One region of the Ureibacillus sp. FSL W8-0352 genome, then DNA from elsewhere that is predicted to be linked to it. Evidence: riboswitches for the same ligand, from Rfam matches in the RefSeq annotation. Region 1 holds a riboswitch; each other region holds the start of a gene.
The links. A riboswitch is a leader RNA that binds a small molecule or an ion and turns the genes downstream of it on or off. The one in region 1 is predicted to bind cobalamin.

Region 1 (3,145 bases):
AACAAAAAATGAAAGGGGGAGTTGAAATAGTTTTGATAAAAAATTGAACTAACGAAAAATTGATTGAAGTGACGGGGCGACTCCTGCGACGAGCCGGGCCCGTGGAAAGCGTCCCCGGAACGGAAATCAATTTTAATAACATATCAAAAAAACATCATCTTCTCCTTGGAGAAAATGATGTTTTTTTTAGATTTGTCCCAACCTCTATCCTTTAAACTGTTTGACTCCCCATGATTTTTAGCATATATTGATGAGATTCTTCTAAAGTAGTCATGGTGTTCATCATAGAACATGCGGCATCAAGAATAGGAAAAGCAAGGGCTGCTCCTGAACCTTCGCCTAATCGCATATTCATATTCAACATAGGCTCTAACCCTAATAACTCGTTTACAATTTTTGCTCCAGGCTCTTCTGACAGATGGGATGGAATAATGTAATCCTTCACTTTCGGTTCTAATTTATAAGCAATAAGTGCAGAAACTGTGGAAATAAAACCGTCCACTACTACAGGAATACGATTTGCTGCAGCACCTAGGACTACGCCTGCCATTCCCCCTAATTCCAAACCGCCAACTTTAGCTAACACATCAATTGGGTCATTTGGATTTGGCGTATTTATGTCAAGAGATCTTCGAATGACGTCAATCTTATGTTGAAGACAATCTACCCCAGCTCCCATACCTGTTACAATAGCCGGGTCACAACCACAGAATGCTGACAGGACAGCACTACTTGGAGTGGTATTACAAATTCCCATTTCTCCAGTTGCTAAAACATTGACACCTTGTTTCACTTGTTCATTGGCAATTTCAATACCTACTTCAATCGCTTGAATCGCTTCTTGACGTGACATTGCTGGTCCCTTAGCCATATTATCCGTTCCGTATTTCACTTTTTTGACGATGACTCCAGAATCTTTTGGTAAATCTTCTTTAATGCCAATATCTACTGGAACGACTTTTGCACCTGCTGCTTTTGCAATAGCACATACTCCTGTAAAACCTTTAGCAAAGCCAATTGCCTGCATTACCGTTACAAATTGGGGGTTATTTGAAACATTTTCTTCATATACACCGTGATCCGCAGCTAATGAAATAACCGCTTTATTGGATACATCAAGCTCTAGTTTCTCAGTTATTCCAGCAAGTTGTATCGCGATTTGTTCTAATTTTCCTAAACTGCCAGGTGGTTTACAAAGAGCATCTACTCTTTCTCTTGCTTTTCCCATCACTTCTTTATTAAGTTGTTTAATGTTTTGTAATGTCGATTGCAATAGTTCCAATTGAATCTCCTCCATCGATTATTGAAATAAGAAAAGTCTGCAGTTTATTGGCATGCCAAATAAACTACAGACTTTACCATCGTACTGTATGTTTTCAAGTAATTAGGCAGGTCTCCTGGCTTAGGTTCATCGCAAATATAGGCCTTCCCAGTTTCCCAGTGGCATTTTCTATATTGCTCCCCGATACAGTGGTGGGTCCGCTAAAGATTCTCACTTTATTCCCTATTCTCCCTAAAAAGGGCACCTAATTACATAGATATACTTTTTAAAATAATCTAAAATGAAATGAAACTTTAGTCAAGTTTTTTGAAAACTTCCATTGCCTAAAAGATTATTTTAGTGGAGAAATATTAAGGAATCTATTCAGTTATAGTTGGAAATGTAAGGGTATCAACTTGACGGTTAGTATACAATTGTATACAAAAATTAAACGATGGTAATAAAGAAAAGGAGTAACAAAATGCGTGCAGCGTTAAAGCTTTCAAAATATTTAAAGCCCTATAAGCATTTTGCGATTTTAGCGCCGATACTTATGGTGTTGGAAGTAGGGATGGATTTAATTCAGCCAACAATTATGCAGAAAATAATCGATAAAGGAATTGCAACGAATGATACACAGTATATCATTATGATGTTTGCTGCGATGATTTTGTGTGCAATGATAGGTTGGCTTGGGGGTGCAGGTTGTACATATTTCAGTTCGAAAGCGGCGGTAAACTTTGCATCTGATGTTCGAGCGGATTTATATGAAACTATTACATATTTTGCGAATAGCAATAAGGACAAGTTCACTTTAGGAAAATTGATTACCAACTTAACAAATGATATCGAAATGTTGCAAAGGGCCTTAAACATGTTATTAAAAATATTCGTTCGCGGGCCTTTTATGTTTGTTGGGGCGGTCATTGTCGTATTTTTTACGGCAAGAGATTTATTTCCAGTACTATTTTTTGTGGTGCCTGTATTAATCATCAGTTTATATATTATTATTCAATTATCGATTAAGCTGTTTCGAAAGGTGCAGGAATCAATCGATCAAGTGAATACACGTGTGCAGGAGAACTTGGCGGGGATTCGCGTCATTAAAGCATTTAACCGTATGCGATATCAAATGAAGCAATTTGCAACTGTCAATCATCAATTAACGAAACGCAATATGACGGCAGATCAAGTGGTAGCTGCCTTAATGCCGATTACCCAATTTGTTGTCAACATCGGAATTGTACTTGCACTTATGCTTGGTGTCGTGAAAGTTGATGCAGGAGCTATTGAAATTGGGGTAATTGTTGCATTCATCAACTATTTGATGATGATTTTGAACGGCCTTATGAGTTCCAGCAACGTACTGATTCAAATTGCGCGGGCTATACCAAGTGCAGAACGTGTCGTTGTCGTATTGGAAGAGCAGTCTGATATTACGAATATTGAAAACCCAGTGAAAAAAGAAATTCAAGGAAATGTGAAATTTGACAAGGTTAGTTTTTCTTATAACAAACACGTTGAACCGGTGTTGAAAGAGATTTCCTTTGAAGCGAAAGCCGGCAGTACAGTAGGGATTATCGGTATGACAGGCAGTGGAAAATCGACATTAATCAAATTGCTCGGTCGACTCATGGATGTCGATGAAGGAACTATTTACATTGATAACATTCCCATACAGCAATATGACATTGACATGTTAAGAAATGCTATGGCTTTTGCCCCACAAAAGGCAACATTGTTTTCAACAACGATTGAAGAAAACTTAAAGTATGGAAAAATTGACGCAACTAAAGAAGACATTCAAGAAGCGCTCTTTGCATCAAACGCCTTTGAGTTTGTGGAAAAATTGGATCATAAAGAACAACATGAATTAACGCAGGG
Region 2 (3,145 bases), 1.3 Mb from region 1:
GCTAATGAATTTCGTAAAGTTTCAATGTTGTATTGTTGGATTGGAATACCGTCAATGTAAATCGTTCCTTCATCTACATCCATTAAACGGGCAAGCAACTTAATGAGAGTCGATTTCCCACTCCCTGTCATCCCGATAATACCGACCGTACTACCGGCTTTCACTTCAAATGAAATATCTTTTAATACTGGCTCTCCTAGTTTCGTATAAGAAAAACTCACGTGTTCAAATTTCACATCGCCTTTAATTTCTTTAGTAACTGGATTTTTTACATTGGTAATATCCGGGCTTTCCTCTAATACGTCTACAACTCGTTCCGCACTTGGAATGGCACGAGCAATTTGAATAAGTACGTTGCTGGAGCTCATTAAACCGTTCATTATCATCATTAAATAGTTGATAAATGCAACGATTACCCCAATTTCAATTGTACCTGCTTCAACTTTCACTACCCCTAGCATTAGCGCTAAAACAATTCCGATATTTACAACGAACTGAGTAATTGGCATTAACGCAGCTACAACTTGATCTGCTGTCATATTCCGTTTCGTTATGCGATCGTTTACTACTTTAAATTGCTTTACTTGAAACGCCATTCGGTTAAATGCTTTAATGACACGAATTCCTGCAAGGTTTTCTTGTACCCGAGTATTAATTTGGTCCATCGCTTCTTGTACTTTTCGAAACAACACTATCGATAATTTAATAAATACATATAAACTAATGATTAATACTGGAACTACAAAAAATAACACCGGAAATAACTCTCTTGCAGTAAAGAAAACAACGATTACTGCTCCAATAAACATTAAAGGACCACGGACAAAAACTTTTAAAAGCATTATTAATGCTTTTTGTAACATTTCCACGTCATTCGTTAAATTCGTGATCAGCTTACCTAACGTAAATTTATCTTTATTACTATTAGAAAAGTATGTAATCGTTTCATATAAATCTGCTCTTATATCTGTTGCAAAATTTACAGCAGCTTTCGAACTATAATAGCCACAACCAGCCCCGGTAAGCCATCCTATAAAAGCACATAGCAAAATGGCAATAAACATCATAATGATGTAGGATGTGTCATTATTTGCGATTCCTTCATCGATAATTTTGTGAATAATCGTAGGCTGAATTAAATCCATCGCCACCTCTAATACCATCAATAGCGGAGCTAATATAGCAAAATGTTTATATGGTTTTAAATATTTTATAAGCTTTAATGCAGCTACCATTGATAACTCCTCTTCCATATAGATTCTTGAATCCTTGACTATAATACCACTTCATTATACATTTATTTTAAAAGTAAATAGCTGTAATTAGGTGCCCGTTAAGGGAGAATAGGGAATAAAGTGAAAATCTTTAGCGGTCCCACCACTGTAATGGAGAGCAATATGGAAATGCCACTAGGAAACTGGGAAGGCCCATATATGTGATGAACCTAAGCCAGGAGACCTGCCTAATTACGCGTATACATACAGTACGATGGAAAAGTCTGTAGTTTATTTTGTTATGGAATAAACTGCGGACTTTTCCTTTTTTATTAACTGAAATATGGAGGAGATTTTATGGAATTATTAAACGCTACATTAAAACAGATTAAGGGATTAGACAAGAACATTGCGGAACAAGCCCAACAAAAAGTTGATGCTCTTTGTAAACCGTTAAAAAGTTTAGGAAAGTTAGAATCTATCGCAATTCAACTGGCGGGGATTTATAGAAAACTTGAGCTGGATGTAACGAATAAAGCGGTTATTTCATTAGCTGCGGATCATGGAGTCCATGAAGAAAATGTTTCAAATAATCCTCAATTTGTAACAGTAATGCAATCTCTTGGTTTTGCTAAAGGATTTACTGGGGTATGTGTCATTGCAAAGTCTGCTGGAGCTAAAGTGATTCCCGTAGATGTAGGTATAAAAGAAGACTTACCTAAAGATGCAGGGGTCATTATTAAAAAAGTAAAATACGGAACAGACAATATGGCAAAAGGCCCTGCAATGACGAGAGAGGAAGCAATTCAATCGATTGAAGTTGGTATTGAAGTTGCTAATGAACAAATAAAAAATGGTATGAATGTACTTGCCACGGGAGAAATGGGCATTTGCAATACAACTGCTAGCTCCGCAGTTTTATCTGTTTTCCATCAATGTGATCCTTCTATCGTTACGGGAAAAGGAGCTGGTGTAGACAGTATTGAACACAAAATATCGGTCATTCGACAAGCAATTCAAGTAAATCAACCGAACCCTGACGATGCCATTGATGTTCTATCAAAAGTTGGTGGTTTGGAATTAGGTGGGATGGCGGGAGTTGTATTAAGTGCTGCTGCAAATCGAGTACCTGTAGTCATTGATGGGTTTATTTCAACAGTTGCTGCACTCATTGCGTATCAACTAGAACCGAAAGTAAAAGATTATATTATACCTTCTCATTTTTCTGAAGAGCTTGGTGCAAAAATTGCAAATCAAGTGTTAGGGATAGAACCATTGTTACATATGAATATGTGTTTAGGTGAAGGTTCCGGGGCTGCATTAGCATTCCCATTACTTGATGCAGCAAGCGCAATGATGAATCATATGACAACTTTAGAAGAATCCCAACAATATATGCAACAAATTATGTCAAAACAACAATCGATTTAATCGAGTAGGAGGGAGTGATTAGCTCCCGTCCTCTCACACCACCGTACGTACGGTTCCGTATACGGCGGTTCAATTAAGATAATTGACGCAAGTTTTCATAACTTCCGTGAATAGCTGTTCTCTTTATGCCAGTGGTCACTCCACCCTCCAAGAGGACTCCCACGGGATTCACCGCTTCCTTCCTCAAGTGAGGTACTATGTTTTCTGTGTTCATCATGACTCACTGAATGCCAAGGGCTATTCTCTCTTAATTGTTCGGTCCTTCTTAGTAGTTCTAAACCAACTAATACTATGACCTCTGCTGACTTCTGACGGTTCAGCTACTTATCACTAAGTAGGTTATGAAGCGAACTTCACCTATCCGCCAGACCTCCCCGGGTAAGTACATGCACTTTCACACCATCTATCCGCCTCATTTACTCGATATGACCTTCGACAGAAAGAGCTTTGTTTTGTTTCGCAAACTCACTCAATCATACCTAGCCTTATATGAGGTTCGT
Region 3 (3,145 bases), 2.1 Mb from region 1:
AAGCAATAACTTCAAATATAGACGAATCGGAACTTTTCCGATTATTAAAGTAATAACTGTCATGATGCAAAATATGAATATGGATGTAAGAACATTTTGAAATACGATATTCAATATTAATGGAATAAGAGCAAATCCCATTTTTTCGATTGGGTGTTTATTTCTTAAAGGTGATTGATAAGCGAAATATTCTAACATTCTCATTTCTGTATCTCTGCATTTCCGCCCCTATTCCGGCCTCGCATATATCCTATAAAGTAACCAATGAACCCTGCACCGATTGCTCCTTGTAGTACGAATAATAAACTTTCTATTTCACCACTAGGAGGCTCCCAAATACTTGAAAACCATGGTTCATAGGATTGGTTCAGTGCTGTAATTAATTCTTCCGCTTCTCCGTCTGCACCACCATATTCTGCATCTCCGTTAAAAATCAGCGGGACAATCATTAAAAAAATGATCAAAATTAATAAAAGCATATTCTTTTTTAACATCTTACTTCACCTCCTGAGGTTTCTTTAGTACTTGAAGTAACTTTAATTCTCTTTCGTTGTATTTCAATAAGAAATTCATCACCATTACTGAAATCAATCCTTCAATAATTGCTAATGGTACCTGTGTAACAGCGAATACGCCAGCAAACTTTACAAATGAAGCGAAAATTCCACCAACTTCAGATGGAAAGGCTAGTGCAAGTTGAATAGATGTAATGACATATGTACCTAAATCTGCCAATGTTGCTGCTGAGAAAACTGCTAGAGTAAAGGGCAAACCGATCCTATTGAAGCCTTTAAATACTCCATAGGCGATAAAAGGTCCAGCAATCGCCATCGAAAACGCATTGGCGCCAAGCGTTGTTAAACCTCCATGGGCTAATTAATAATGATTGGAATAATAACACGATGGTACCTAAAACACTCATTACAAATGGTCCAAATAATACGGTTCCTAACCCAACACCCGTAGGATGAGAACAACTTCCAGTAACCGAAGGAATTTTTAATGCGGATAATACAAAAGTGAATGCACCCGATAAACCTAGTAATAACTTCGTCTCAGCATTTCTCTTTACTAAACTACTCATTTTCTTTAATCCAATGATTAAAAAAGGGAATGTAAGGAGCCACCAAAATATTGCCCACTTGATTGGTAAAAAACCTTCCATGATATGCATAGCAAAAGCTGTATTAGGAATGATTAATAATACTGCTAGAAAGTAAAGTATTTTGATTGAGACTTTCATAAAATTCCTCCTAAAATGAAAATTTGAAAATAAAAAAACACTGCCAAATTAGCAGTGTCCCACAATAAGACATAATAATCCAATCATGCCTATTCGTGTACCTATCCTCGTAGGACACTACCATCCACTCCATACGGCAGGTCTCCTGGCTTAGAGTCATCGCTACAAAATCGCCTTCCCGTTTGCACAGTGGCATTTGATTTTGAGCTCCTCTTCACAGTGGCGGGACCGCACTAGATTCTCACTAGTTTCCCTTTTAAGCTAATTTTCATTAGCACCGTATAGATTATTCAGTTGTTGAAATTTAGTTGAATTGTAGCATATTGTTTGAAAAATTTCTATATCTTTCTATAAATAAGACAAAATAATTACTAAATTCATATAATATTCATTACCTTTTGATATGAAATATTGTTAGAACCAATTTGAATTTTTGGAAAAATCGAAGTACAAACTGGGATTAGCTTGTGCTTCTAATGGTACGTAATTGGAAATTTTCACAATTATAGCGGAATATTTCCGTGTTTTTTCTTAGGTCTTGATTCTTCTTTATTTTCAAGCATTTCTAATCCTTGAATTAACTTAATGCGAGTTTCTCTTGGATCGATTACATCATCAACCATTCCAAGTGAAGCAGCAACATATGGATTAGCAAATTTTTCTTTATATTCCTCAATTTTTGCTTGGCGTGTAGCTTCCGGATCTTCTGAATTTGCAATTTCGTTCGCAAAGATGATGTTAGCAGCTCCAGCAGCACCCATTACGGCTATCTCTGCATTTGGCCAAGCGAATACTAAATCTGCACCAATGGCTTTTGAATTTAGCGCAACGTATGCTCCACCATATGCTTTTCGTAAAATGACTGTAATTTTTGGAACGGTTGCTTCAGAATAAGCATATAAGATTTTAGCACCGTGACGAATGATACCGCCATGTTCCTGTTTAACGCCAGGGAAGAATCCTGATACGTCTTCAAATGTAATGATTGGAATATTGAATGCATCACAAGTGCGAATGAAACGGGCAGCTTTATCGGATGAGTCAATATCAAGACCACCTGCTAAGGCCTTTGGTTGGTTACAAACTAATCCAACAGATTGTCCAGCAATACGAGCAAATCCTACAACAATGTTTTTCGCAAATTCAGAATGGACTTCCATGAAGGAACCTTCATCCACCACTTGTTCAATGACTTTACGAACATCGTAAGGACGTGTAGGTTCAATTGGAACAACGTCAATTAATTCAGGACGCCAATCGTCTCCTTCAGGGCGTGGTAATTTTGGTGCTTTTTCTTTATTACTTTGTGGTAAATAGCTTAATAATCTCTTAATTTGTTCAATCGCTTCTTCTTCAGAAGGGGCGCGGAAATGAGCGTTACCGCTGATTGTGTTATGCACTTTTGAACCGCCTAAATCTTCTGATGAAATTTTTTCTCCTGTAACCGCTTCAATTACTTTCGGACCAGTAATGAACATTTGGGATGTTTTATCCACCATTAAAATAAAGTCTGTAATTGCTGGAGAATATACAGCACCGCCAGCACATGGACCCATAATCACCGAAATTTGTGGAATAACCCCAGAATAAATCGAGTTGCGATAGAAGATGTGGCCATAACCGTCTAATGATAATACTCCTTCTTGAATACGGGCACCGCCAGAGTCATTGATGCCGATGAATGGCGCTCCATTTTTTGCAGCCAAATCCATCACTGCAGCAATTTTTTTCGCGTGCATTTCTCCTAATGCACCGCCGAATACTGTGAAATCTTGAGCAAATAAATAAACAGGACGGCCATTCACTTTACCGTATCCAGTCACAACACCGTCACCAGGGCCATTTTGTTCACCCATGCCGAAATCTGTTACTCTATGTTTAATAAATGGATTTATTTCAACG
Region 4 (3,145 bases), 1.9 Mb from region 1:
GGTAATCGTTGTACTTGTCATTCTACTGAATGATGTTTATTTCAATTTTACTCCACTTTTCTTAGCAATTATCATTGTCATTATCAATATTATGATGACGGGTGGGTTGCATCTCGATGGTTGGATCGATTTAAGCGATGCTTATTTTTCTTATAGAGATAAAGAAAAACGACTAGAAATATTAAGCGATTCCCGTATTGGAGCTTTTGGTGCTATTAATCTAGTGCTCATTGTTCTACTAAAAATCGGCATATTTTATGAGTATTTACATCAGCGCCCAACAAACTTTTATTTATTTTTTATCATCATACCTGTCTTATGTCGATTAGCAATATTGATTTATTTCAATCTGTCAGTAAATGTGAAGGAATCTGGATTGGCAGCCTACTTTAAAAAACATGTGAAGGCAAAATCGTTATGGATTTATATTGCGTGTTATATATTCATTATCCTCATAACAGGTTTTGTGTTAAATGAATATAAACTATTTGTTTTAACATTTAGCATGTTTGTGATGACTTGGATTTATCGGCATTGGACATATCGCCATTTTGGCGGAATGACGGGAGACTTGCTAGGTGCTTTATATGAAGGGATGGAATTGGCATTATGGGGAATGCTGTTACTGTTCATTTAATTCGGCATGAAAAAACGAAAGCGAATTTAGAGCGAAAATATATTGGATGGACGAATGAATCGATATACATACAAACAGCAAATTGTCAAGTACCGATTCATACTAAGGATGTATTTGGCAGTGACTTAAAGCGCTGCATAGAAACAGCGCAACTTTATTTCCCCGAGGCAAAATACCATCCTTTTTTTCAATTAAGGGAATTACATTTTGGAGATTTTGAAATGAAAACTTATGATGAATTAAAAGATAATCCAGCGTATCGGCAGTGGATTGATTCACCAGAGAAAGCTGCGCCACCAAATGGTGAATCTTTTGTTTCGTTTAAAGAACGGATTTTAAATTGTTTTCATCAAATCGTGAGCTGTGGTGGAGAATATGTGTTTGTCGTCCACGGTGGTGTCATTCGTGTTATCCTATCGAAATTTCAAAAAGAGAAAAGTTTTCAAGATGTTAATGCACAGCATCGGATGATTTATACCCTATGTTGGGACGATATTGAATCTTTGAAAGGGGGAAGAGAATGCAATCAGTTATTGGAGGCGCCTATAATGGTAAACGAAAATTTGTAAGTAACATGTTAAAAGAAATAGGTGCGAATCGCTGTTATTTTTATGAAGGCGAAATACCGGAAGGCCCTTTTACAAAAGATGAATACGTTATTATAGGTAGTTTTGAAAAAATGATTTTGCTCGTCCCGGATTTATCGGAAGATGAAATCGTATCACAAATAATGGGGAAATTAATGAATTTAGATTATAAGACAAACCTAATTTGTATTTGTACGGATATCGGACGTGGAATAGTGCCGCTTTCAAAAGAGGATCGTCATTTGAGAGATACTTGTGGTAGATTGTATCAACAACTTTTTGAGAAAAGTGAGAAAGTCATTCGCGTTTGGTATGGTATTCCTGAGATATTAAAAGAGGAAAATTAACCAACCGTTCTTAAGTTCTACGTATCGAGTGAATGATTTTAGTAGATACTGTATCATTTACCAAATAAGCTTGTAATTAACAATACTACATGTTACAATGAAACACGAAAACACAATATATAGCATTTCGTTTATTAGGTTCTACTATATATAGTAGATTAAAAGGGAAGTCAGTGAAAATCTGACGCTGTCCCCGCAACTGTAATTGCTGACGAAAAGTTCAAATCCACTGTACAAATTTGTATGGGAAGGGAACTTGGAGGATGAAGCATAAGCCAGGAGACCTGCCTAATAAACGTGAATTGCTCATTTCTTCGGGGGCTAGGAAATGGAAGCAAGACGGTCCATTTCCTAGTACCTGACTGTTTCCATTTCAAAGCCATACCGAAAAAGGTATGGCTTTTTTATTTTCATAAAAGAATGGTAGAAAGGGAGAAGGAAATGAAATTATATTCAAAAAAAGTTTGCCCAAAATGTTTGTTGATGAAATACGAATTAAATCAACTTGGTTATGAAGGGAAATATGAAGAAATTTTGATTGATCACAATGAAGAAGCGAAAGAAAAATTATTGAATGCTGGATTCCTTTCTGTCCCTGTAATCGAAATCGATGGAGAGCTAATGGATAACATAGAAAATATAAAAAAATTCATTAGCAGGATCACAGTATGATTGCTTATGCTTCTCGAACGGGCAACGTGCGTTTTATCGTTCATCAATTAGAATTACCCCACATTGAAATTCGCGATGATCTTATTTTGAATGAACCCTTCTTATTGTTCACCTATACCGATGGATTAGGCGAAGTACCACGAAACGTGGAAACGTTTTTACAACATAATGTTCGTTTCTGTAAGGGTGTTATTGCAAGTGGGAACTCGAATTTCGGCCATGCTTATTTTTGCCGTTCTGCTCATTTGATTAACGAAAGGTACGGAATTCCCATTGTTCAAAAGATAGAATTACGCGGATTTCAGAAAAATTATGATGCCATAATTGATTATTATAACAGAGTAATTCAAAAGGAGATTTAGTGATGAAAAGCTATTTAACTTTGAATAATGAAATTTTGAATCACTACCACCAAACAGGAAAAATTGATTTAGAGAAAGATCGAGAGGCTACTCGTCAATATTTTATCGAACATGTTAATCAGAAAATGCGGAAGTTTTCTAGTTTGGAAGAAAAGATTCGCTTTTTCATTGAAGAAGGATATTATGAGAAAGAATTTTTACAAAAATATTCTTTCGAATTTATAAATAAAATTTTTGACATTGCGTATTCTTATCGTTTTCGATTTCAAACATTTATGAGCGCGAGCAAATTTTTTGAAAGTTACGCAATGAAAAGTCGAGATGGAAAAGAAATTTTAGAAACTTATGAGGATCGGATGAGCATTATCGCCTTATATTTAGCGAATGGTGATGAATTGTTGGCAGAAAAAGCAATTCGTGCGATGATGGAGGCTTTTCAACCAGCAACACCAACCACACTGAATAGCGGTAAAAAAGCGCGTGGGGAATTGGTAAGTTGTTTTAAATTATCCATGGATGATTCGATGAATAGCATTGCAG

Region 2: it holds a riboswitch for cobalamin, as region 1 does, so the genes downstream of both, cobT (nicotinate-nucleotide--dimethylbenzimidazole phosphoribosyltransferase) here and cobT (nicotinate-nucleotide--dimethylbenzimidazole phosphoribosyltransferase) in region 1, are expected to answer to the same signal.
Region 3: it holds a riboswitch for cobalamin, as region 1 does, so the genes downstream of both, NST98_RS03250 (energy-coupling factor ABC transporter permease) here and cobT (nicotinate-nucleotide--dimethylbenzimidazole phosphoribosyltransferase) in region 1, are expected to answer to the same signal.
Region 4: it holds a riboswitch for cobalamin, as region 1 does, so the genes downstream of both, NST98_RS04230 (glutaredoxin family protein) here and cobT (nicotinate-nucleotide--dimethylbenzimidazole phosphoribosyltransferase) in region 1, are expected to answer to the same signal.

What each region holds. Positions count from the first base shown of each region.
Region 1 covers NZ_JBBOQT010000001.1:2,732,951-2,736,095, forward strand. The annotation lists gene cobT (nicotinate-nucleotide--dimethylbenzimidazole phosphoribosyltransferase) at 212-1,282, opposite strand; cobalamin riboswitch at 1,371-1,545, opposite strand; gene NST98_RS13785 (ABC transporter ATP-binding protein) at 1,743-3,145, shown strand, end outside.
Region 2 covers NZ_JBBOQT010000001.1:1,477,613-1,480,757, forward strand. The annotation lists gene NST98_RS07595 (ABC transporter ATP-binding protein) at 1-1,235, opposite strand, end outside; cobalamin riboswitch at 1,308-1,480, shown strand; gene cobT (nicotinate-nucleotide--dimethylbenzimidazole phosphoribosyltransferase) at 1,572-2,645, shown strand; gene NST98_RS07605 (hypothetical protein) at 2,719-2,862, opposite strand.
Region 3 covers NZ_JBBOQT010000001.1:635,280-638,424, reverse strand. The annotation lists gene cbiQ (cobalt ECF transporter T component CbiQ) at 1-204, opposite strand, end outside; gene NST98_RS03255 (energy-coupling factor ABC transporter substrate-binding protein) at 201-494, opposite strand; partial or broken gene NST98_RS03250 (energy-coupling factor ABC transporter permease) at 496-1,243, opposite strand; cobalamin riboswitch at 1,362-1,540, opposite strand; gene NST98_RS03245 (acyl-CoA carboxylase subunit beta) at 1,747-3,145, opposite strand, start outside.
Region 4 covers NZ_JBBOQT010000001.1:837,233-840,377, reverse strand. The annotation lists gene cobS (adenosylcobinamide-GDP ribazoletransferase) at 1-637, shown strand, start outside; gene NST98_RS04240 (histidine phosphatase family protein) at 610-1,206, shown strand; gene NST98_RS04235 (bifunctional adenosylcobinamide kinase/adenosylcobinamide-phosphate guanylyltransferase) at 1,158-1,571, shown strand; cobalamin riboswitch at 1,691-1,877, shown strand; gene NST98_RS04230 (glutaredoxin family protein) at 2,013-2,243, shown strand; gene nrdI (class Ib ribonucleoside-diphosphate reductase assembly flavoprotein NrdI) at 2,240-2,605, shown strand; gene nrdE (class 1b ribonucleoside-diphosphate reductase subunit alpha) at 2,608-3,145, shown strand, end outside.